One region of the Pseudarthrobacter sp. GQ63 genome, then DNA from elsewhere that is predicted to be linked to it. Evidence: riboswitches for the same ligand, from Rfam matches in the RefSeq annotation. Region 1 holds a riboswitch; each other region holds the start of a gene.
The links. Region 1 has a riboswitch for cyclic di-AMP ahead of AC6CHP_RS06400 (LysM peptidoglycan-binding domain-containing protein). Riboswitches for the same ligand answer to the same signal wherever they lie in the genome.

Region 2: it holds a riboswitch for cyclic di-AMP, as region 1 does, so the genes downstream of both, AC6CHP_RS16965 (aggregation-promoting factor C-terminal-like domain-containing protein) here and AC6CHP_RS06400 (LysM peptidoglycan-binding domain-containing protein) in region 1, are expected to answer to the same signal.
Region 3: it holds a riboswitch for cyclic di-AMP, as region 1 does, so the genes downstream of both, AC6CHP_RS14380 (C40 family peptidase) here and AC6CHP_RS06400 (LysM peptidoglycan-binding domain-containing protein) in region 1, are expected to answer to the same signal.

The regions. Positions count from the first base shown of each region.
Region 1 is NZ_JCAXEF010000002.1:414,088-420,837, forward strand. Features, by position in the region: gene AC6CHP_RS06380 (DNA alkylation repair protein) at 1-162, opposite strand, end outside; gene AC6CHP_RS06385 (TraR/DksA family transcriptional regulator) at 159-518, opposite strand; gene AC6CHP_RS06390 (aggregation-promoting factor C-terminal-like domain-containing protein) at 538-1,872, opposite strand; gene AC6CHP_RS06395 (dienelactone hydrolase family protein) at 1,979-2,962, opposite strand; cyclic di-AMP (ydaO/yuaA leader) riboswitch at 3,261-3,430, shown strand; gene AC6CHP_RS06400 (LysM peptidoglycan-binding domain-containing protein) at 3,434-4,276, shown strand; gene AC6CHP_RS06405 (protein adenylyltransferase SelO) at 4,420-5,895, opposite strand; gene AC6CHP_RS06410 (APC family permease) at 5,892-6,750, opposite strand, start outside.
Region 2 is NZ_JCAXEF010000012.1:68,728-75,477, forward strand. Features, by position in the region: gene AC6CHP_RS16950 (winged helix-turn-helix domain-containing protein) at 1-456, opposite strand, end outside; gene AC6CHP_RS16955 (response regulator transcription factor) at 1,157-1,897, shown strand; gene AC6CHP_RS16960 (sensor histidine kinase) at 1,905-3,434, shown strand; cyclic di-AMP (ydaO/yuaA leader) riboswitch at 3,528-3,690, shown strand; gene AC6CHP_RS16965 (aggregation-promoting factor C-terminal-like domain-containing protein) at 3,696-4,409, shown strand; gene AC6CHP_RS16970 (glyoxalase superfamily protein) at 4,406-4,810, opposite strand; gene upp (uracil phosphoribosyltransferase) at 4,857-5,492, opposite strand; gene AC6CHP_RS16980 (phosphatase PAP2 family protein) at 5,505-6,386, opposite strand; gene tadA (tRNA adenosine(34) deaminase TadA) at 6,448-6,750, shown strand, end outside.
Region 3 is NZ_JCAXEF010000008.1:156,542-163,291, reverse strand. Features, by position in the region: gene serC (phosphoserine transaminase) at 1-954, opposite strand, end outside; gene AC6CHP_RS14390 (iron-dependent transcriptional repressor DtxR) at 1,235-1,930, shown strand; cyclic di-AMP (ydaO/yuaA leader) riboswitch at 2,063-2,279, shown strand; gene AC6CHP_RS14385 (M23 family metallopeptidase) at 2,290-3,114, shown strand; cyclic di-AMP (ydaO/yuaA leader) riboswitch at 3,251-3,424, shown strand; gene AC6CHP_RS14380 (C40 family peptidase) at 3,495-4,190, shown strand; gene AC6CHP_RS14375 (NlpC/P60 family protein) at 4,348-5,127, shown strand; gene AC6CHP_RS14370 (HNH endonuclease) at 5,401-5,901, shown strand; gene mobA (molybdenum cofactor guanylyltransferase) at 5,942-6,586, shown strand; gene AC6CHP_RS14360 (DUF6457 domain-containing protein) at 6,603-6,750, shown strand, end outside.

The sequences.
Region 1 (6,750 bases):
GCGGACGGTTCCCCGGACTGCGCCCACCGAGGAGCCGTAGGAGGCCAGCTGCCCGCCCAGCCTGTCCTCGACGTCGTCCGCCCGGTACCAGGCGCCCTCATTCTGCAGGGTGCGATCAACGAAGCCTGCAGCAGCGGACACCCGGTCCAGGGTGCTGCTCATTGGCCGCGGCCCGCCGATGCGTGGCGGATACAGAACGGGGTCCACGGCCGTGCCTCCAGCCTGCCTTCGGCGATGGCTTCCCCGCACACAGCACAGGTCCCGTATGTACCGGCGGCAATCCTGGCCAGGGCGGCGTCCACTTGGTCCAGCCCTGCGCTGCTTTGCTTCAGCAGGGCGGACGCCTGGGACAGCTCGAAAGCGATGGTGGAGCCTTCCGGGTCATGTTCGTCGTCCACATTCGAATCCTGGCGCGCCGAGTTGGCGGAGGCGATGTCTGCGCGCAGGGCCGGCAGGAGGGCCACCTTCCGCTCCCGTTCCTCCTCAAGAAGGATCCGGAAGCGTTCATAGTCAGGCATGGGAAAAGCCTACGCGGGGTCAGTACCAGTTCTTTGCCATGGAGTGGTTCCAGGCGGCGCAGGGCGAGCCGTACCGCTCCCGGATGTAGCCCAGCCCCCAGTCGATCTGCGTCCGGTAGCTGGTAAGCCAGTCGGCACCAGCACTGGAGTACTTGCCTGGCGGCAGGGCCTGCGCGATTCCGTAGGCGCCCGAATAGGGGTTGGTGGCGGTGGTCAGCCAGTTCGATTCCTTGGTCCACAGCTGGGCCAGGCAGAGGAACTGGTCCTGGCCCCAGCCGTGGGCGCCCAACCTGGTGGAGGCGTAGCTTTTAGCTCCTGCCGGGTTATTCACCGCGCCGCCGGGGAGGGAAGGCACGACGACGGGCGGCGGGCTTGGCGGCGCAGGGGGCGGGCTGGCCGGGGCAGGGTTTGTCGGAGCCGGGTCCGCCGGAGCCGGATTGACGGGCGCGGGGGCTGGGCCGCCGGGCTGGGGCGCTTCCGGAGCCGCGGGCCCGGCGGCGGGCAGCGGTGCGGGCCGGGCAGCCGCGTCGGCCTGCCGGCGGGACTGTCCTTCAGCCGCGGCGCGTTTGGCCGCCTGGGATGCCTCGTAGGCGGCCAGCGCCGCCTGGCCCTGCCGGTAGGCGTTCTCCACCTCCGCCGTCGTGCCTTTGAGCGACGCCAGCTGCGCCGTTAGCTGCCCGCTGCGTTGCTTTTCCTCCGCCGCCTGGCGGGTCACGGCGTCCTGGGCGGACCGGGCCTCCGTGAGCCTGGCTTCGGCTTCAAGGGACAGCCGCCCGCGCTCATCCTTCGCAGCCTGTTCCTGGGCCGCCAGCGCAGCAGCGATCTTTCCTGCGACCGACGCCTTGTGCACGAGTGCGGCGGTCTTGTCCCCCACGATCTGCACCACGTTGAGCCCGTGCACGGTGTTGCTCTGGACGGCGTCGAGGGCAACAAAGAACCCCATGTTCGTACCGCCGGTTTTGTATGACTGGGCCGCCAGCGCACCGAGCTCTTTCCTGTGCTGGACAAGGTCAAAGTGAGCCTGCTCGGTCTGTGCCGCCAGGACTTCCACCTTGGCAGATGCAGCCTGCAAAGCCGCGTCCGTCACCGCGTACTCCGCTGCTGCCTGCACCGCGGCGGAGCCTGCGGCCTCGGACTGGTCCTGAAGGGCGGACAGTAAGCCACCTATCCTGGCAATTTCCGCGGTCTTTTTGGCCTCGCTCTCCTTCGCGTCCTGCACCTCCTCCCAGGACGGGAAATCGCCGGGCGGGACCTCCGCAGCACCCGCCGGCGTAAGCCATAGGGTTCCCACCAGCGCAAATGAAAGAAGCGCCGCGGCGAGCCGCGCCCTGGGTTTGGTAACGAACCGGCACATAGTCGGGAAGCCTACCGCCTTCACCCTCAGGTTGAAGGCGGACGTTTCTACATCGTTATGGACCGAAGGCAGTTACGTTGACGGAAAGGGCAGAAGTGCCGGCCTCTTACAAATGCTGGCCGAACCAGGCAAGGGTGTCATTCCACGCGGCCGTCGCCTGGGCTTCGTTGTAGCGGTCGCCGGTGTCGTTATGGAAGGCATGGTCCACGCCGGGGTAGACCGTGAGCTGGTGGACAACACCGGAGGCTGCCAGCGCATCCTTGAGCGCAGGCATTGGCCCGGTGATGCGTTGATCGAGTTCAGCGTAGACCCCGAATACGGCCGCCTTGATGTCCGGTACTTTGGCCAGGTCGGGGGCGGGTCCATAGAACGCCGCAGTTGCCTTCAAGCCGTCCAGTTCGGCGGCCGCCTGCCAGGTGATGCCGCCGCCGAAGCAGTAGCCGGTCATGGCGACGCGGCCGCCGTCCACGAAGTCCTGGGCCTGGAGGTACTCCAGTGCTGCCGCAAAGTCGGCCACGTGCCGCTGGGCGCCGGCCTGGGTGAGGGCGCCGGGTACGGCGTCGCGGTCCATGCCGGCCGTCCCACCTTCACGGCTGAGCAGGTCAAGCGCCAGGGCGGCATACCCCTCCTTCGCGAACCGGCGGGCCACGTCTTCGATGTGGGGCGTCAGCCCGCGGTTCTCATGGCAGATCAACACGGCAGGAGCGCGCCCTTCCTGCTCGGGCCTGGCCAGGTAGGCACTGACGGAGGCGCCGCCGGACGGAAACTGGACGGACGCCGTCGTCAATCCTGGCGCACCCTCAGGGACAGAGAGCGGGCTTTTAGCCCCGGGCACCGCTCCCGACCCCGCAGTCCCGGCAGCGGACGTCGGGGACGTCGGGGACGGTTCCGGGGTGGGCATGGGGTCGGTGCTCCGCGGCACCTCGCTGGGGGTACAACCCACCAGCAGCATCGCCGCCGACGCCGCCGCCATGCTGCCGGTAATGAAAGCAACCCGCCGGGTAAAGGTCCGCTGGCTCAGCGCGCCGGACCGGTAGTCGTCAAAGAATTCCTCAATCAGGTACTTCTCATACTTGCCAAGCTGCGTCACAGTGCCTCCTCGGGGTGACGAACATACTCCTCCCCCAGCCACCTCCGGACAAGGTTCAGCGGCGATCTTTGCCCGTCCTTTATCGCTTTGTGATAAACATCATGCCCTGCAAAATCGGCGCGCCTGCACTTCGCCCCGGGGGCGCTGTGGCACGCGAAATCCAGTCGATAGCCAAACCGAGAGAATCGCCTCGCATGTTATCCAAATGTGACAATGGGTGCTAAGTCGGGTTATGGTCTTCAAGTGTCCCTCCCAGACGGGACATTCCCCGTCAGAATGCCGAGCCCTGCCACTGACCCGGGAACCAACGCTTTCCAGCTGGCAGGGACGGGGGAACCAAGTTTCCGCGGCCTTTAAAGGTCTTGGGGTTAAGTCGATAGCGCGTCCGTTCCATTCGGAGGTGTTACCGGCCGGGTATCTCCAACCCGAACCCGACAGCTCACCCCGCAGGCATGGGAGAGGCGATCAACTGTGTCAAAAAATTCCACCACTGCCCGTCACCGCGCAACGCCGGCCCGCTCCATCGCGATCGAAGGGCTGGCTGTTTCGGCCAAGTCCCTGGGCCGTCCGGCTCTGGCCGTAGCAGCAGCCTCCGGCATTGCCTTCGGCGTAGGCGCCCCGGCCCACGCCGGTGTGAACGGTCCGGACACCACCGAGACCGCTAGCGTCCAGGCTTCGGCCGCCCCTGTGGCAGCAGTCGCAGCCCCCGCCGCAGCAGCCGGCAACGTCCACACGGTTGTATCGGGCGACACCCTTGGTGCCATTGCGTCGATGCACGGTGTCAGCCTGAATGACGTCCTGTCAGCCAACGGGCTTTCCGTCTCCACGATCATCTACCCCGGTGACCAGATCCAGATTCCCGCCGCGGGATCCGCCCCGGCCGCAGCCTACGTTGCACCGGCTGCAGCACCGGCACCGGCTCCGGTCCAGACCGCTGCTGTTACTACCCCGGCTAACACGGGAATGAACATGTCCTACGCATCAGCACCGGTTGCAGCCACGGGCAGCGGCGCCGGAGCGGCCATCCTTGCCAACGCCTACGGCCAGGTGGGCCAGATCCAGGACTGCACCGCCATGGTGGAGAAAGCCCTGCGCACGGTCGGCAAGTCGGTCGGCGACCTTGCCCCGGGCCAGTTCTACCAGTACGGCACCACCGTGGGCACCCCCGCTCCCGGTGACCTGGTGATCACCGCCGGCCACGTGGGCGTCTACGCCGGCGACGGCCAGGTTGTCAGCGGCGGCGTGAACGGCAACCAGACCGCCGTTCACTCCATCAGCTGGCTCAGCGGCGCTTCCTTCGTCCGCGTGGCATAGTCACCACGGACACAGACGCAGCTGGCCCGTAAGGGCCAGGCCACTCCAGATAAAGGCGGCAGCCGGGTTCTCCCGGCTGCCGCCTTTGTCGTGCTTCCACGGTTGTCATTCTTGATCCGTCCGGAGGCCAGCGCCGCCCCGGGTCAGGTACCGCAGAAGGTCCGGTAGGTGCCGAAGTCCTCCGGCGGCCCCTCGGTGTAGCGCTCCAGCCCCGGGCGTTCATGGAACGGGGCCCTCACCACTTCCAGGAAACGGTCGAATGGGCCCATATCCCCCTCCGTGGCGGCCGCCAGCGCTTCCTCCACCAGGTGGTTCCGGGGAATGTACACCGGGTTGACGCTGTCCATCAGCCCGGCGTCGGGCTTCAGGCCGGCCCAGCGCCCAGCCCAGGCATCAAACGCGGCGAGATCCAGGACCATGCCCCGCGCCGGCCTGGCATCACCCCTGGCGGCCTGGCCAAGGCTCCGGAAGAACTGTGTGTAATCGACAGGTCCGTCCTTCAGCAGGGCGATCACCCCGTCCACCAGTTCCGATGCCTCGTCCCCCTCCTTGCTTCCGGCCGGCCCGCCGTTGATGCCAAGCTTTGCCTTCATGCCGTTGAACCAGGCATCGCTGTACTGGCTGCGGAACTTCCCCAGCGCCTCCACTGCGGGGGCGACTGCCTGTTCCTGGTCCTCGTGGAAGAGCGGCAGCATGGCCTCCGCCAGCCGCGCCAGGTTCCACTCAGCCACCACCGGCTGGTTGGCGTAGGCGTAGCGGCCGCCGACGTCAATGGAGCTGTACACGGCCCCGGGATTGAAAGCGTCCATGAAGGCGCAGGGGCCGTAGTCGATGGTTTCGCCGGAAATGGTCATGTTGTCCGTGTTCATGACGCCGTGCACAAACCCCACCAGCATCCACCGGGCCACCAGCCCGGCCTGGGCGGCCACCACCGAGGCGAACAGTTCCAGGTAGGGATGTTCAGCTTGGGCTGCGTCCGGGTAGTGCCTGCTGATGGCATGGTCCGCCAGCCGGCGGAGGAGCTCCATGTTGTCCGTGGCCCGGGCATATTGGAAGCTGCCCACCCGGAGATGGCTGCTGGCCACCCGGGCCAGGACGGCGCCGGGCAACATGGTGTCCCGCCGCACCGGGCGTCCTGTGGCCACAACGGCAAGGGCCCGGGTGGTGGGGATGTTCAAGGCGTGCATTGCCTCGCTCACAAGGTATTCCCGCAGCATGGGGCCGACGACGGCGCGGCCGTCGCCAGCCCGGGCGAAGGGTGTGCGGCCGGAGCCTTTGAGATGCACGTCCCGCCGGCGCCCGCCAACGTCCACCAGTTCGCCGAGCAGGAGCGCCCGGCCGTCGCCGAGCAGCGGTGAGTAGCCGCCGAACTGGTGCCCGGCGTATGCCTGGGCAACCGGGGTGGCCCCAGCCGGGACGTGGTTTCCCAGGAGCAGCCGCACGCCTTCGGGGCTTTTCAGGTATTCAGGGGCAAGTCCCAGCTCGCCGGCCAGGGCATCGTTGAGAACCAGGAGCCCTGGTTCGGGCGCTTCCTCGGCCTGCCACGGAACGGCGAGTTCCGGGAGTTCACTGGCGAAAAGTCCTTCGAAGGTGACAGTTGATTCTGCTGCTGCAGTCATAAATCAACCCTATCGCCGTCGTTCGTCCTGCGGTTGATCATCCAGGTGATAAGCCACAGGATGACTCCAATGGCCATCAGTCCGCCGGCGATCTGGTACTGGATGATGTTCCTGCCCACCCATGGTCCGGCAAGGAATGCGCACAGGGCGGCGGCAACGAGCGGGAGCTGGCCCGGGGACGTGAAGAACACCTTGCGGTGGGGATCCCGTTTGCGGCGCAGCACCACGCAGGCCACGTTGACCACCGTGAAAACGCACAGCAGCAGGAAGGCGGTGGTGCCCGAAAGGTTCGCCACAATGTTGCTTTCGGGATCACTGGTGACATACAGGATGAGGCCCAGTGCCAGGACAGTGGAGAAGGCAATTCCCGCCCATGGGGTGCGCCGGACGGGAAGGACCTTGCCCAGCTGGCGGGGCAGGACATGCTGGCGGGCCATGCCGTAAATCAGCCGGCTGGCCATCAGCATGTTAATGAGGGCCGTATTGGCGACTGCGAAGACTGCCAGGAAGGGAAAGACCCTGTCGATCGGGAAGTCCGGTGAGCCCTTGTGGACCACTTCCAGCAGGGCCGCGCCCTCAGCTTCCCGGATGCCCTCGAGTTCGGTGGGCGTGAGGACGCTCACCACGGACACCGCCACCAGCATGTAGAGCAGGACTGCTATGCCCAGGCCGGTGAGCATGGTGCGGGGAAAGATTTTCTCGGGGTTCTGGGTCTCTTCCACCATGTTGACCGAGTCCTCGAAGCCCACCATGGCAAAAAACGCGATGGAGGTGGCTGCGGTGACGGCCAGGAAGAGTCCTTTGTCCTGGGAGTCGTTGAAGACAAAGATCTCGCCCGGGTTTCCGGTCCCCTGG
Region 2 (6,750 bases), on a different contig from region 1:
GTCGAGCGCGGAACCGGGTGTGCCGGCCGGGGCAACGGCAACTGCTGCGTAGCTTTCGGCGCCGGACACGAGGGACTGGGCGTAGGCGCGGATCTCCTGGGCCAGCTTGGCGATGGAGGTTCCGGCCGCTGCCGCCGTTTCCTCGTCAATGCCCATGTAGAGGACAAAGCCGCGGGCAACGTTGTCGTTGGCTACGGGCCGGACAGTGTTTGGACCGGCCACCACGGGAGTGGGGACGGTCATGGGTGCCGCCTCTGCGGGCTGGACCGCACGGAGCTGCCCGTAGGAGCTGGGGTTGAAGCCCTGCGGCGCGTAGCCCTGGGAGGGGAAGCTGCTTCCAGATGATGATGGAGCCAGGGCGGGTCGCGGTCCAAACCCGGGGCGGAGGCCCGAGGGCTGGCCGGCCTTGGCGGCGTTACGGACAGAAATGTGGACGTATCCGGATGCAACTGACATGGAATGCTTACCTCAATGTGAATGGCCGTCATCGCGGCCCGAATGCTGGGAATCCCCGCAATGCGAACTGGGGAGGGGCGCCCGACGCTGGGCTGGGGGCGAATGCCTAAGAACTTCGGAGGGTGGGAAGGTCAGGCGTGCATTCGACAACAGCGCATGTCGGCAGCAGCGGATGTGCTGGGCCAATATTCTGCGGCTGCAGGTGCTGTTGAGTTCTTGTTCACATTGGAAGTGTGCAGCGTAACAATGGCAACTTGCAAGTAACAATGGACGCGATCGTCCGAATAATGAGACAGATTCCGCGATAGTGCTCCAAATCACAATTCTGGACGCCGTAAAAAATAACGGTTGTTATCCGGCATTCTGCCTTCTTATTGGTGCTGGACAGAATATTGTTCGATCGAAGTGGGGCCAGCGGTAGATTCGTTCACCAGAGCGTCTGATAGCGGAATCTCGCTCTTCGCCCTGGTGGCGTGTCCAGCCGCCCCCGCTTTTGGACAGAAAAAATTGTGTGCGGAGCGGATGTTGGGGTTACCGAAGCCCGATATGCCGCCGCTTGAATGTCCGCGTCCGGGCGGCCGCGGACGCGGGGATGACACGCCTGGGACCCTCCACGGATCCAGCTCGCTAGGCTGGGATTCACAGCTTGCGCACAGGAACGCCATAGCCGGGCTTAAACCATTGATCGGAGAGTTGTTCCATGGCCACCTCCCACTCCATGACAAACAACCTCCCCACGCTCACGCATCCGGACGGCTCCCCCATCAGGGCGCTGGTGGTGGATGACGAGCCTAGCCTTTCCGAGCTCATGAGTATGGGGCTGCGCATGGCCGGCTGGTCCGTGGCGGTTGCTGCCGACGGCCCCGGGGCAGTGAAAGTGGCCAAGGACTTCCGCCCTGACGTGCTTGTCCTGGACGTCATGATCCCCGGTTTCGACGGCGTCGAGGTCCTGGGCCGGATCCGTGCCTTTGCGCCCGAGGTTCCCGCTTTGTTCCTCACCGCCAAGGACGCGGTCCAGGACCGGATCGTTGGCCTCGCGGCCGGCGGCGACGACTACGTCACCAAGCCGTTCAGCATGGAGGAGGTCCTGCTCCGCCTGCACCGCCTGGTCCAGCGGTCGGGTGTGGCCGCGATGGACACCGCCGAGCTGGTGGTGGGAGACCTGGTCCTCAACGTTGACACCCGTGAGGTGACCCGTGCGGGTGAAGAGCTCCAGCTGACAGCCACCCAATTCGAGCTGCTCCGCTACCTTATGGAAAACCCGAAGCGCGTCATCAGCAAAGCGCAGATCCTGGACCGGGTCTGGAACTACGACTTCGGCGGCCAGGCCAACATCGTGGAACTCTACATTTCCTATCTGCGCAAAAAGGTGGACGCCGTCCATCCGCCCATGATCCACACCGTGCGCGGCGCCGGATACGTCATCAAGCCGGCGGAGTAGGAAAGCGATGGCGTCCGCGCACAGTACGGAGCCGCAGCCCCGGAGCTGGCTGAAGCCCGGCACCTGGCACCTGCGGACCCGCCTTGTCCTCCTGGCCATGACCTTGCTGGTTGCCATTTGCGGGGCGGTTGGCGTGGCGAGCTATGCCTCGATGGACGAGTTCCTCACCCGGCAACTCGATGAGCAGCTAAGCCAGGCCGCAGCCCGTTCCAACGATCCCGGCCGCCCTCCCTCGGGCGGCTTTAACGGCCGGGATCCCCTGGACGCCCGCGGCCAGAGCGTTGGAACCCTCAACGCCCGGATCCTCAACGGCCAGGTCAACAGCGGCGGTTTCCTCACCTCGAATGCCACGCGCTCCCCCTTGTCCACGGAGGACAAACAGGTCCTGCTGGCCCTGCCAGCCAACGTGCAGCCGGTGGACAGGACGCTGTCCACCGGCGACTACCGGCTGGTGGCCATCCAGACCAACTTTGGTGACGTCCTGGTGACAGGACTCCCCCTGGCCGCCAAGGAGAGCACGCTCGCGTCCCTGGTGTGGACGTTCGTTTTCGTCTCACTGGGCGGCCTTCTCCTGATCGGCCTGGTGGGAACCGTACTGATCCGCCGCACCATGAAGCCCCTTGAGCAGCTCTCGGAGGTTGCCACCCGCGTTTCAAAGCTGCCGCTGGATGCCGGCGAGGTGGCGCTTGCGGTGCGCGTGCCGCCGTCGAACTCCAATCCCGCAACGGAGGTGGGCAGCGTGGGCCACGCGCTGAACCTGATGCTGGACAATGTGGCCAACGCGCTGCAGGCACGGCAGAAGAGCGAAACCAAGGTCCGGCAGTTCGTGGCGGACGCTTCCCATGAGCTCCGCACGCCGCTGACCGCCATCCGCGGCTATACGGAACTGATGCGGATGACGGAACACTTCACTCCTGACGGGGAGAAGTCGCTGGCCAGGGTGCAAAGCCAGTCCCAGCGGATGACTGCACTGGTGGAGGACCTGCTGCTGCTGGCGCGGCTGGATGAGGGCCAGCCTTTGAAGTTCAGCGAGGTGGACCTGAACCAGCTGGTGGTGGAAGGCGTCAGTGATGAAAAGGTCATGGCGCCCGGGCACACCTGGCGGCTGGAGCTCCCCGACGAGCCTGTTGTGGTGGAAGGGGACCCGTCCCAGCTGCGGCAGGTGCTGATGAACCTGCTGTCCAACGCGCGCAAGCACACGCCGCCGGGGACCACCGTGGTCACCGGGGTGGGGAAGACGCCGGAGGGTGCCGCGGTGGTAACGGTAACGGACGACGGCGGGGGCATTCCGCCGGACTTCGTGGACCAGGTCTTCGCACGCTTCGCCCGCGCAGACGCGGCCCGGACAGGCAAGGCCGGCGGGCTTGGCGTATCCGGCACGGAAGGAACCAGCGGCCTGGGGCTGTCCATCGTGGAATCCATTGTTGAGGCCCACGGGGGCAAGGTCACGGTGACATCACAGCCCGGCCGCACCCAGTTCGCGCTTCAGCTCCCGCTTGTGCACGGAGAGACGCAAGACGGCGCGCCGTCAGCGTGATCCCTGTTACCAAAATGTGACTTAAGCGCTGCTCTCCTGTACCGTCGATTGGGTGCGGTTCCCGTTCGGGCCGCATATCCGGATGACGCCAAGCTCTGCCGCTTCCCGGATTCCGCTTGAGCATAGGCAGAGGCGGGGGACCCAACAGTCCCGGGCACTCAACTGCCCTTGGGGTTAAGCCAGCACGTGATCTTTCCGTGTGGCCGGATGCCCTCATCCGAACCCGACAGCTAACTCCGCAGGTGTGAGAGGCGATCCATCATGTCTAAGTTCCTTACTAAAGCACGCCCGAAACCAGGCTCTGAAGCTGGTGTCCCGCGCACGTCAGGCAAAATTCCGTCCTTCGGCCAGCGCGCTGCGATCCTCGCAGCGTCCGGCGCCCTTCTTGTAGGTGTTGGAGCCGCGGGCCAGGCTACCGACACCGCAGTGCAGGTGGCAGCCACGGAGACTCAGGCGGCTGAGGCACAGTCGAAGCTGAGCATCGAAAAGAGCGAAATCCAGGCGAACCCGGCCCCCGCTCCTGCGGCTGAGCCGATCAACGTGGTCCCGCAGGCAGCCGAACCGGCCCCTGCTCCCGCTCCCGAGCCTGCACCCGCGCCGGCCCCGGAGCCTGAACCCGCACCTGCGCCTGCCCCCGCTCCGGAGCCTGCACCCGTCGTCGCGGTCAATGACCCCGCAGGGGCACAGGCTTACGCCGCCGGCCAGCTGGCCTCCTACGGCTGGGCCGCGGACCAGATGCAGTGCCTGCAGACCCTGTGGACCAAGGAATCGGACTGGACCACCACGGCCACCAACCCGAGCAGCGGCGCCTATGGCATTGTGCAGTCCCTGCCTGCCGAAAAGATGGCCAGCGCGGGCGCCGACTACCGCACCAATTACCGTACGCAGATCAATTGGGGCCTGAACTACATCCAGGAGCGCTACCAGTCGCCGTGTGGAGCACTGAACTTCCACTACGCCAACAACTGGTACTAAACCGAGGCAGCTTTCCCCTCGCGGTCCAGCGCGTCCCGGCCCGGGATGTACTGGACCGCCCACCGGTTCCCGTCAGGATCGGCGAAGTACACAAAATGGCCCCAGTCCTGCACGTCCACATCGCTGACGTCCACCCCGTTGGCCTTCAGCTGCGCATGGGCGGCCTGGATGTCATTGACCACGAGCTGCAGGTTTGAGCCTGTGCCGGGCGGCGCATCCGTGAGCCCTTCCCCTATGCAGATGGAGCAGGCAGACCCTGGCGGGGTCAGCTGCACGAACCTGATGGAGTCGCTGGGCCGCGCGTCGAAATCGGCGTTGAAGCCCACCTTGTTGACGTAGAAGTCCTTGGCCCGGTCCACATCAGACACGGGCACAAAAACGAGTTCCAGTTTCCAGTCCATGCGCACAGGCTAAGCCTTGCGGCGGGAAGCGGGAAAGGCTTGAGTCCTAGCCTGCGATGCCGTACAGGCGGTCGCCCGCGTCTCCCAGGCCCGGAACGATGTAGGACTTCTCGTTGAGCTTCTCGTCGATGGATGCCAGGACGATGGTGACGTTTGCGCCGGAGAGTTCTTCCTCCAGCTTGGCCAGGCCCTCCGGCGCGGCGAGCAGGCAGATGCACGTGACATCCGAGGCGCCACGCTTGAACAGGAACTTGATGGCTTCGCGCAGTGTTCCGCCGGTGGCAAGCATGGGATCCAGCACGAAGATCTGCCGGTCGGTGAGATCCTCGGGGAGTCGCTCGGCGTAGGTGATGATGTCCAGGGTTTCCTCGTCACGGGCCATGCCCAGGAAGCCCACTTCAGCGGTTGGGACCAGCTTGGTCATGCCTTCCAGCATGCCCAGGCCTGCACGAAGGATGGGGACCACCAGCGGGGTGGGCTTGGTGAACGCGGTGCCCACGGTCGTGCTGACAGGAGTTTCGATGGTGACGGGCTCGGTGCGGACTTCTCGCGTGGCCTCGTAGGCAAGGAGGGTCACCAGCTCCTCCGTCAGCTGCCGGAAAACCGGGGACGGAGTGTTCTTGTCCCGCAGGACGGTGAGCTTATGGGCGACCAGCGGGTGGTCCACAACGAGAGTGCGCATGGGTCAAAACTATCACCCGGCCGCCGGGCCGCTCCCCTGCCGCCCGCTGCCCGTTCCCGACTGGGAAGCGCCGTCGTCGACCCTTGGCGGGGCACCGCCGTCGTTCTCCTTCGGGGCGGTACCGGTGGTGCTTTCCTCGTCCCCGGAGTGGTCCTCGCGCAGGACCGGATGTTCGAAGGTGGGCGCCGGGCCTGCGTGTTCACGCCGCCGCATCACATGGAACAGCCTGTGGGCCAGGATCACGATGCCCACCCACGCCAGCCCCAGGAACCAGCCCGCCATGACGTCCGTCATCCAGTGGTGTCCCAGGAAGACCCGGCTCAAACCCATGGCGACGATGAAGATCGTCCCCACCGTGATGGCCGCAATCCTGGCCCAGAGCACCTGGAACTGCAGGCACATGAGGTAGATCAGGACGCCTATCACCACGGTGGTGTTCAGGGTGTGGCCGCTGGGAAAGGACGGCGAGGTCTCGAAGGGCGGGACGGCCTCGGAGTGGTCCGGACGGGTCCTGCCGACAAGCCGCTTGCCCAGGGTGGTGGCCAGGGTGGAGACCAGGGCTGCCCCGCCCACCAGAACAATGGGCCGCCACGTCCTGCTCAGGAAGGTCAGCCAGGCGGTGAGGATGCTCGCCAGGATGGGCATGCCGATCCCGCCGCCGACGTTGGTGAAGCCCGTGGCGAAGGCGTCCACCTCGGGGTTCCGCAACGACTGCGAGTATTCCAACGCAGGAATATCAAGGCTCGCCAGGCCTTCCTCGTCCACGACGTCCGAGTAGACCTCGGCACCCAGGAGCGCCAGGGCAATCACCAGCGATCCGCCGATGATCATGGTCAGCCACAAGGCGGCGTACGGCTTGATCCACTTGTCCACGCGGTCTCGGACTGTGCTCACTGTGCCTCCCGGCGGATGTGCGTCACGGGCTCTGGGTATCCTTCGAAACTATCATTGAGCCATGGTCTCCGCAGATAAGAAACACCACGCGTGGATGGGCCTCGCCCTCGCCGAGGCCCATCGCGCCCTCGACACCGAGGACGTGCCCATCGGGGCCGTGGTCATTGGGCCCGACGGCGCAGTGCTGGGTTCCGGGCGGAACCAGCGGGAAGAGCTTGGAGACCCCACCGCCCACGCAGAGGTAGTTGCCATCCGCGAGGCGGCGGAACGACTGCGCCAGGTTTCCCTGCTCGACGGCGGCAGCGGAGACGGCTGGCGGCTCGCCGACTGCACACTGGTGGTCACCCTCGAACCCTGTGCCATG
Region 3 (6,750 bases), on a different contig from region 1:
TGACTCGTCAAAGTCGATGGTGGCGATGACGTTGGAGCGCTCATCCGGGTTGGTGACGAACGGGGTGGCGAACTCGGAAGATTCCGCCCAGCCGTAGATGCGGCCGGCGGAATCCGCGGTGCGTGCGGAGGCAAAATCCAGGCCGCCGTTCGCGTTCAGCCACTGCACCTGGGCATCCAGGGTCACCAGGGTGGACAACGACGGTGTGTTGTACGTCTGGTTCAGCCGCGAGTTGTCGATTGCGGTCTGCAGGTCGAGGAAATCCGGGATCCAGCGGTCGGTCGCCTTGATGCGGGCCGCGCGGTCCAGGGCGGCGGGGGAGAACAGGCCCAGCCAGAGTCCGCCGTCGGAGGCGAAGTTTTTCTGCGGGGCGAAGTAGTAGACGTCGCTCTCCGCCACGTCCACGTCAAGGCCGCCGGCGGCTGATGTTGCGTCAACCAGCACCAGCGCGCCCTCGTCCGCACCTGCGACGCGTCTCACGGGGGCGGAGACGCCCGTGGAGGTCTCGTTCTGCGGCCATGCGTAGACATCAACGCCCGCTTCGGCCTGCGCGGCCGGGCGGGTACCTGGTTCGGACTTGATGATGGAGGAGGCAGCCAGGAAGGGCGCCTTGTTGGTGGCGGCCGCAAACTTGGACCCGAACTCACCGAACGAGAGGTGCTGGGCCTTCTGCTCCACCAGGCCGAAGCTGGCGATGTCCCAGAACGCAGTGGAACCGCCGACGCCGAGGACCACCTCATAGCCCTCGGGTGCCCGGAAGAACTGGCTGAGGCCCTCGCGCACCGACCCCACCAGGTTCTTTACCGGAGCCTGCCGGTGCGAGGTTCCCAGGATGGTTTTCGACGCAGCGGAAAGCGCGTCGATCTGCTCCTGCCGGACCTTTGACGGTCCGGCGCCGAACCGTCCGTCCTTGGGCAGGAGGTCGGCGGGAATAGTGATGCTGTTTTCGCTCACAGGTGCTCCAATTTCGGCGTGGACGCGGCTGGGGTCCGGACGGGTGGTTGCTTGGCGGACAGTCGGCTGTGACTGCAACTCCGGCCCTCCTCATTCTGCCTGAACCGGCGTTGGGGCGGGAACCGGCACCGTCATAGTCCAGACATTGAGACGGCCTGTTGTGACGGCCGCCAACTATTCGGACAAAGTCAAAATAGGCTAAGCTTTCCAACGGACTACGTCGCGCGGAAGGCGATACGGTGGGACAACGCAAGGTACTGCGCTCGAGGAGCTGAGCTGGATGACGGATCTGATCGACACTACGGAGATGTACCTTCGGACCATCTTGGAGCTTGAGGAAGAGAACATCGTGGCCCTCCGCGCCCGGATCGCCGAACGCCTGCGCCACTCAGGGCCCACGGTCTCCCAGACCATTGGCAGGATGGAGCGGGACGGCCTGGTGGTGGTCTCGGGCGACCGGCACCTCGAACTCACCGAAGTTGGCCGGAAGCGCGCTACCGAAGTGATGCGGAAGCACCGGCTGGCTGAGCGGCTGCTGGCAGACGTGATCGGCCTGGACTGGGCCTACGTCCATGACGAGGCCTGCCGCTGGGAGCACGTCATGAGCGAACGCGTGGAACGGCGCATCTACGAGCTGCTTGACCACCCAACGGAGTCCCCGTACGGCAACCCCATCCCCGGACTGGCTGCCCTCGGCGGCCAGGCATCACAGGGCTTCGCCGACGGGGCCATCAGCCTGCTGGAAGCAATGAAGTCCTATGGCCCGGCGTCCGAGGTAACCGTAAGCCGCCTGGCTGAGCCAATCCAGGTGGAACCGGAACTGCTGGTCCAGCTGGACGAGGGCGGAATCCGCCCCGGGGCCGCAGTCTCGCTGGAGCGGGTGGGAGACTACATTTCGGTCCGCGTGCCCGGCATAGAGGGCGCCCTGGAGCTGCCACCGGAAGTGGCGGCCCACGTCTTCGTTGCCATCCGGTAAACGTGCGTTCTACCCCGGTTGGGGCAGAAGAGGCAAAGATAACGGAATTGTTACTTTGGGACTTCTGGCCCTATAGTTAAAACCCAAGCGTAGATACTAAAGCGTTACCTGATCCGGAGCCGAGCTCTGCCAGCGGATCAGGTGCACGAGTCATTACTGGCAGAGGCGGGGGAACCACAACCGGCAGACGGGGGACTGCCTTGGGGTGAAGTCCGTCAGCAGCAAGCCTCTTCCAGCGTTGGATCCTTCCGGGGATACCTCTGTGCCGAGCTTGCCCAGGCGGACCGGGTCTGTGAACTCTCTGACCCGAATCCGACAGCTAACTTCGCAGGCTTTCCAGAGAGGAACCCTTCTTGTCCATGCAGACCCCCAAGGGGCGCCGCCGCGCGGCCGCCCCCGTTTCAACGCCGCGCGTTGTCGAGGTCATCACCACGGAACGCCCCCGCGATCCGCACCGTGATGCACGCCGCCGTCGAGGACCCTTCCGGCAAATCACGGAATTTGCCTCCGCCAGCGGGATCGGCCAGAAGGCCGGAATCGCGCTGGCCGCCACCGGGCTGGTGTTGACCGTGACCGTTCCGGCAACCAGCCCCGTCATGGCTACAGACAATGCCGGCAGCGTTACCCCGGTGGCAGCTTCGGCTGTCACTCCGCAGCCGCAGGTATCGGCCGAGGCCGGCGCACAGATCGACTTCAGCCGCTCTGCCGTGGTGACCCAGGCGGATCCCGACGGCAAACTGAAGCAGCTGCTCAGCGCGCAGTCCGCAGGTTCCGTGTCCCGCGCAGCATCTGCCGGAAGCCTCGGAGCCCCTTTGGCCGCGCTGTCCACTGCTTCCCCGTTCGGTTACCGGGTCAGCCCGATCACCGGCGGCTCTGGTGACTTCCACCGCGGCCAGGACTACGTGGCCCAGTGCGGCACCTCGGTCCTTGCAGCAGCCACCGGCACCGTGACGTTCGTGGGCTGGCACCAGTACGGTGGCGGAAACCGGGTTGTCGTGGACCACGGCAACGGCCTGGAAACCACGTACAACCACCTCTCCTCCTTCAGCGTCGCCGAGGGCCAGACGGTCTCCCGCGGCGATGTCCTGGCGCTCAGTGGCACCACAGGTGCTTCAACAGGCTGCCACCTCCACTTCGAGGTCCAGGTCAACGGCGAAGTCGTCGATCCCACCGGCTGGCTGTAGTCAAATGATGGTTCACTCTCGAATCATCGTGACCTGCCGTGACCTGAATGTGACATTCAACGAAAACTGCTGTACCGTCTAACTCGCGTCAACTTTTCCGAAGTTGACGCTCTTGTGCGGATTGCCTAGCTCTGCCACCGCTCAAGGTCCGTTCGCATTTCATCGTCTGGCAGGGGCGGGGGAACCAATTTTGGTCTTTGCTTCAGCGAAGGCCTTGGGGTTAAGTCGCAAAGCTTCCTTGGAAGCGGTGTGGCCGGGTGACTCCCATCCGAATCCGACAGCTCACCTCGCAGGCATTGGGAGAGGCTACCTTCGTGTCTTCACGCCATCATTCTGCGCGCCACCGTGCGCAATCGGTTCGTACCAACCCCTTGGACACCGTGTCCAAGGCTGTTAGTGCCAATGCCGGGACAGTAGGTCGCCAGGCTGCAGTTATCGCAGCCGCTTCCGGTCTCATCCTCAGCATGGGCCTGCCTGCCAACGCCGCGGACACCACCGCCGGCGTATCCGCTTCCACCGAGTCCGGGTCTGCCCAGTCTGCCCTCGCGGTGACCGCAGCACCCACCGCCACCGTCTCCTTCGAGCGTCCCGTGGTGAAGACCACCGCCGCTCCGAAGCCGGCACCGGTGCGGGCACAGTCGACCGAATCCGAGAGCCGGACTGCTTCCGGAACCCGGACGGCCTCCACCGCGTCGGCCCCCGAAGCTGCAGCTGAGAAGCAGGCCGAAACGGTTTCCTCGGCCTCTACCTCCGGCATTGCCGCACTGGCGTACACCGGCATCGGCCGTCCCTACGTCTGGGGCGGCACCACCCCCAACGGCTGGGACTGCTCCGGCTTCACCCAGTGGGTTTACGCCCAGGCTGGCGTCAGCATCCCGCGCGTCAACGCCTGGACGGCAATGACGCCTACCTCCACCCCGCAGCCGGGTGACCTGGTCATGCAGAACGGTGGCGCGCACGTAGGCATCTACGTCGGCAACGGCATGATGATCAGCGCGCTCAACCCCTCCCAGGGCACTCTGCTTCACTCGGTGGCCGCCACCGGAAGCTCCGCCTTCTTCACGATCAACAAATAGTTCTTGGGCCTTCGGGCCCAAGAACTATTTCTTTGCTCCACCACTTTCCACAAACACCACATCCCCGTTCGGGGCGTGCCGGCGTACCCCCAAGATGCCGGCACGCCCAAACCCCTTGGTGCCCACAACGGCCTGAGGAAAACGAAAGAGAGAACTGATGACTACTCGTGCCACCGCACGGCATCGCGCCGAAGTCACCAAGACCAACTCAATCGCCGTTATCGCCAAGGCTGTTGGCGGCAACGCCGGCGGCATGGGCCGCCAGGCAGCGGTTATTGCCGCTGCTTCGGGCCTGGTGCTGACCAGCGGCATCGCTGCAAACGCGGCTGACTCCAGCGTCCAGCGCGACTCCGCTCCGGCCACCCTGGAAGTTGAGTCCTCTGTCGAGGCGCCGATCTCCGCTGCTTCCACCATCGCCATCACCTTCGAGAAGCCGGCCGTCACCACCACGCCCGCGCCTGTTGTGGTTGTCGAGGAAGAGCCAGCTCCTGTTGAGGTCGAGGAAGCCGAGCCGGCTCCCGCCGTCGTCCAGCCTGCCGCAGCCCCCAAGGTGACCGCCAAGGTAACCACCGCCTCTGCACCCGCTGCAGCTCCTGCCGCTTCCGCCAGCGGCAAGGGCGCAGCCATCCTTTCCGCTGCGTACGCCCAGCTGGGCGTCACGCAGGACTGCACCATGCTGGTGACCAACTCCCTGGCCGCAGTGGGCATCAACTTCCACGACTGGCCTGCAGGGTACCTCTCCCTGGGCCGCACCGTAAGCGCCGCGGAAGCCCAGCCAGGCGACCTCATCTACTACGCAGATGGTGGCGCGGGCATGGCCCACATCGCTGTCTACGCCGGCAACGGCCAGGCTGTCCACGGTGGATACAACGGAAACCAGACCGTGGTGTTCAGCGCCAACGTTGGCTCCGGCCCTGTTTTCATCCGCGTGAACTAACGAGCCCCGCGTTAGCCGTTCCCTGGGGACGGCACGAAGAACCCCTGCCCCGCGGCAGGGGTTCTTCCATTTAAGTACGATGCCGGCGGAGTGCAGCCCGCAGCCACCCGGGGAACGCCCGCCAATGGACCCGACACGGCAGTTTTGGAAAACCGCAATTAGCTGATAATGCGCATCTATGTTTACTCTTGTGGTGTCGATCCATAGCCCGGACATGCCGAGGGCAGCCGGCCCTCGTGCCCCTGACGGGTGCGGCCGTGAAGAGGTACGTGCATGCGCACTCTCGTTCTGAATGCTGGATATGAACCGCTGGCGGTCATCACGTTCCGCCGGGCGCTGGTGCTTGTGCTCACAGGCAAAGCCAGCGTGGTTGCCGAGGGTGATGATCCCGTGGTGGGACCCCAGGAGATATTGGGCCGCCCGTCCGTTATCCTCCTGAACCGCTATATCCGTCCCAGATACAACCAGGCCACGGCTGTCAGCCGCCGCGGAGTGCTGAGGCGTGATGGCCACAGGTGCGCGTACTGCGGAAAAGCGGCCCACACCATCGACCATGTCCAGCCCAAGTCCCGCGGCGGTGCCGATTCCTGGGAGAACCTTGTGGCCGCCTGCCTTCGGTGCAACAATGTTAAGGGTGACCACACGCCGGCCGAGATGGGGTGGAAGCTGCGGTTCGTCCCGGAGCCCCCGCACGGAACCATCTGGCAGATCAAGGAACTCGAAAAGCCCACCCCCGCCTGGGACCCGTTCCTGCTGCCCGAGCGCGCCGCCTGACCCCACCCCGCACCATGCCCTTGGTGACTAGGCTGGGGGAGTGGAAGAGAACCGGTTGCCCTTCGATGCCCTCATCCTGGCCGGCGGGGGGTCGTCCCGGCTGGGCGGAGTGCCGAAGCAGGACCTTGTCTTCCACCACGCCACTCTCCTGCAGCGTGCGATTGACGCGTCCGCAGGAGCCTCCAGCATCGTGGTGGTGGGTCCCCGGCCGGAATCTTCCGCTGCCGGGCTGATCTGGTGCCGTGAAGAACCGGAGTTCGCGGGGCCGGCTGCAGCCATCGCGGCCGGACTGGAGGCTCTTGCACAGCACGGCACCAGCACAACGGAGTACACCCTTGTGCTGGCTTGCGATATGCCCCTGGTCCAGGACGCCGTGGCGGCACTGAAGGAGGCGCTGGTCCCGGGAGGGGGTGACGGCGTCGTGGCCCGTTCCGGTGACGGAACCCTCCAGCCGCTGGCCGGCATTTACCGCACGGCCGGGTTAATAAAATCAGCGGCGGAACTGTCGTCACGCGGTGCCTTAATCAACGGCTCCGTGCGCTCCCTCCTTGCTAGTCTGGAGGTGCAGCCTGTCACCGTCCCCGCAGGTTCCACGGCAGACGTGGACACGTGGGATGATGCCGCCGCACTAGGGATTGCCGCCGGGAACCAGGACAAGGGCCAGGACCGGCACAGCCGCAGTTAACTTGGGAGGCACGTTCGTGAAAAGTCAGGATGAAACGCTGGAGGAGTGGTGCAGGTCCCTGCTCCAGGCCTATGAGCTCGAGGACGTCCAGGTGGACGTCAACGCCATCCTTGCCCTGGCTGGTGTGGCCGCCCACTCTGTGGTCCGCCCGGCGGCACCGCTGA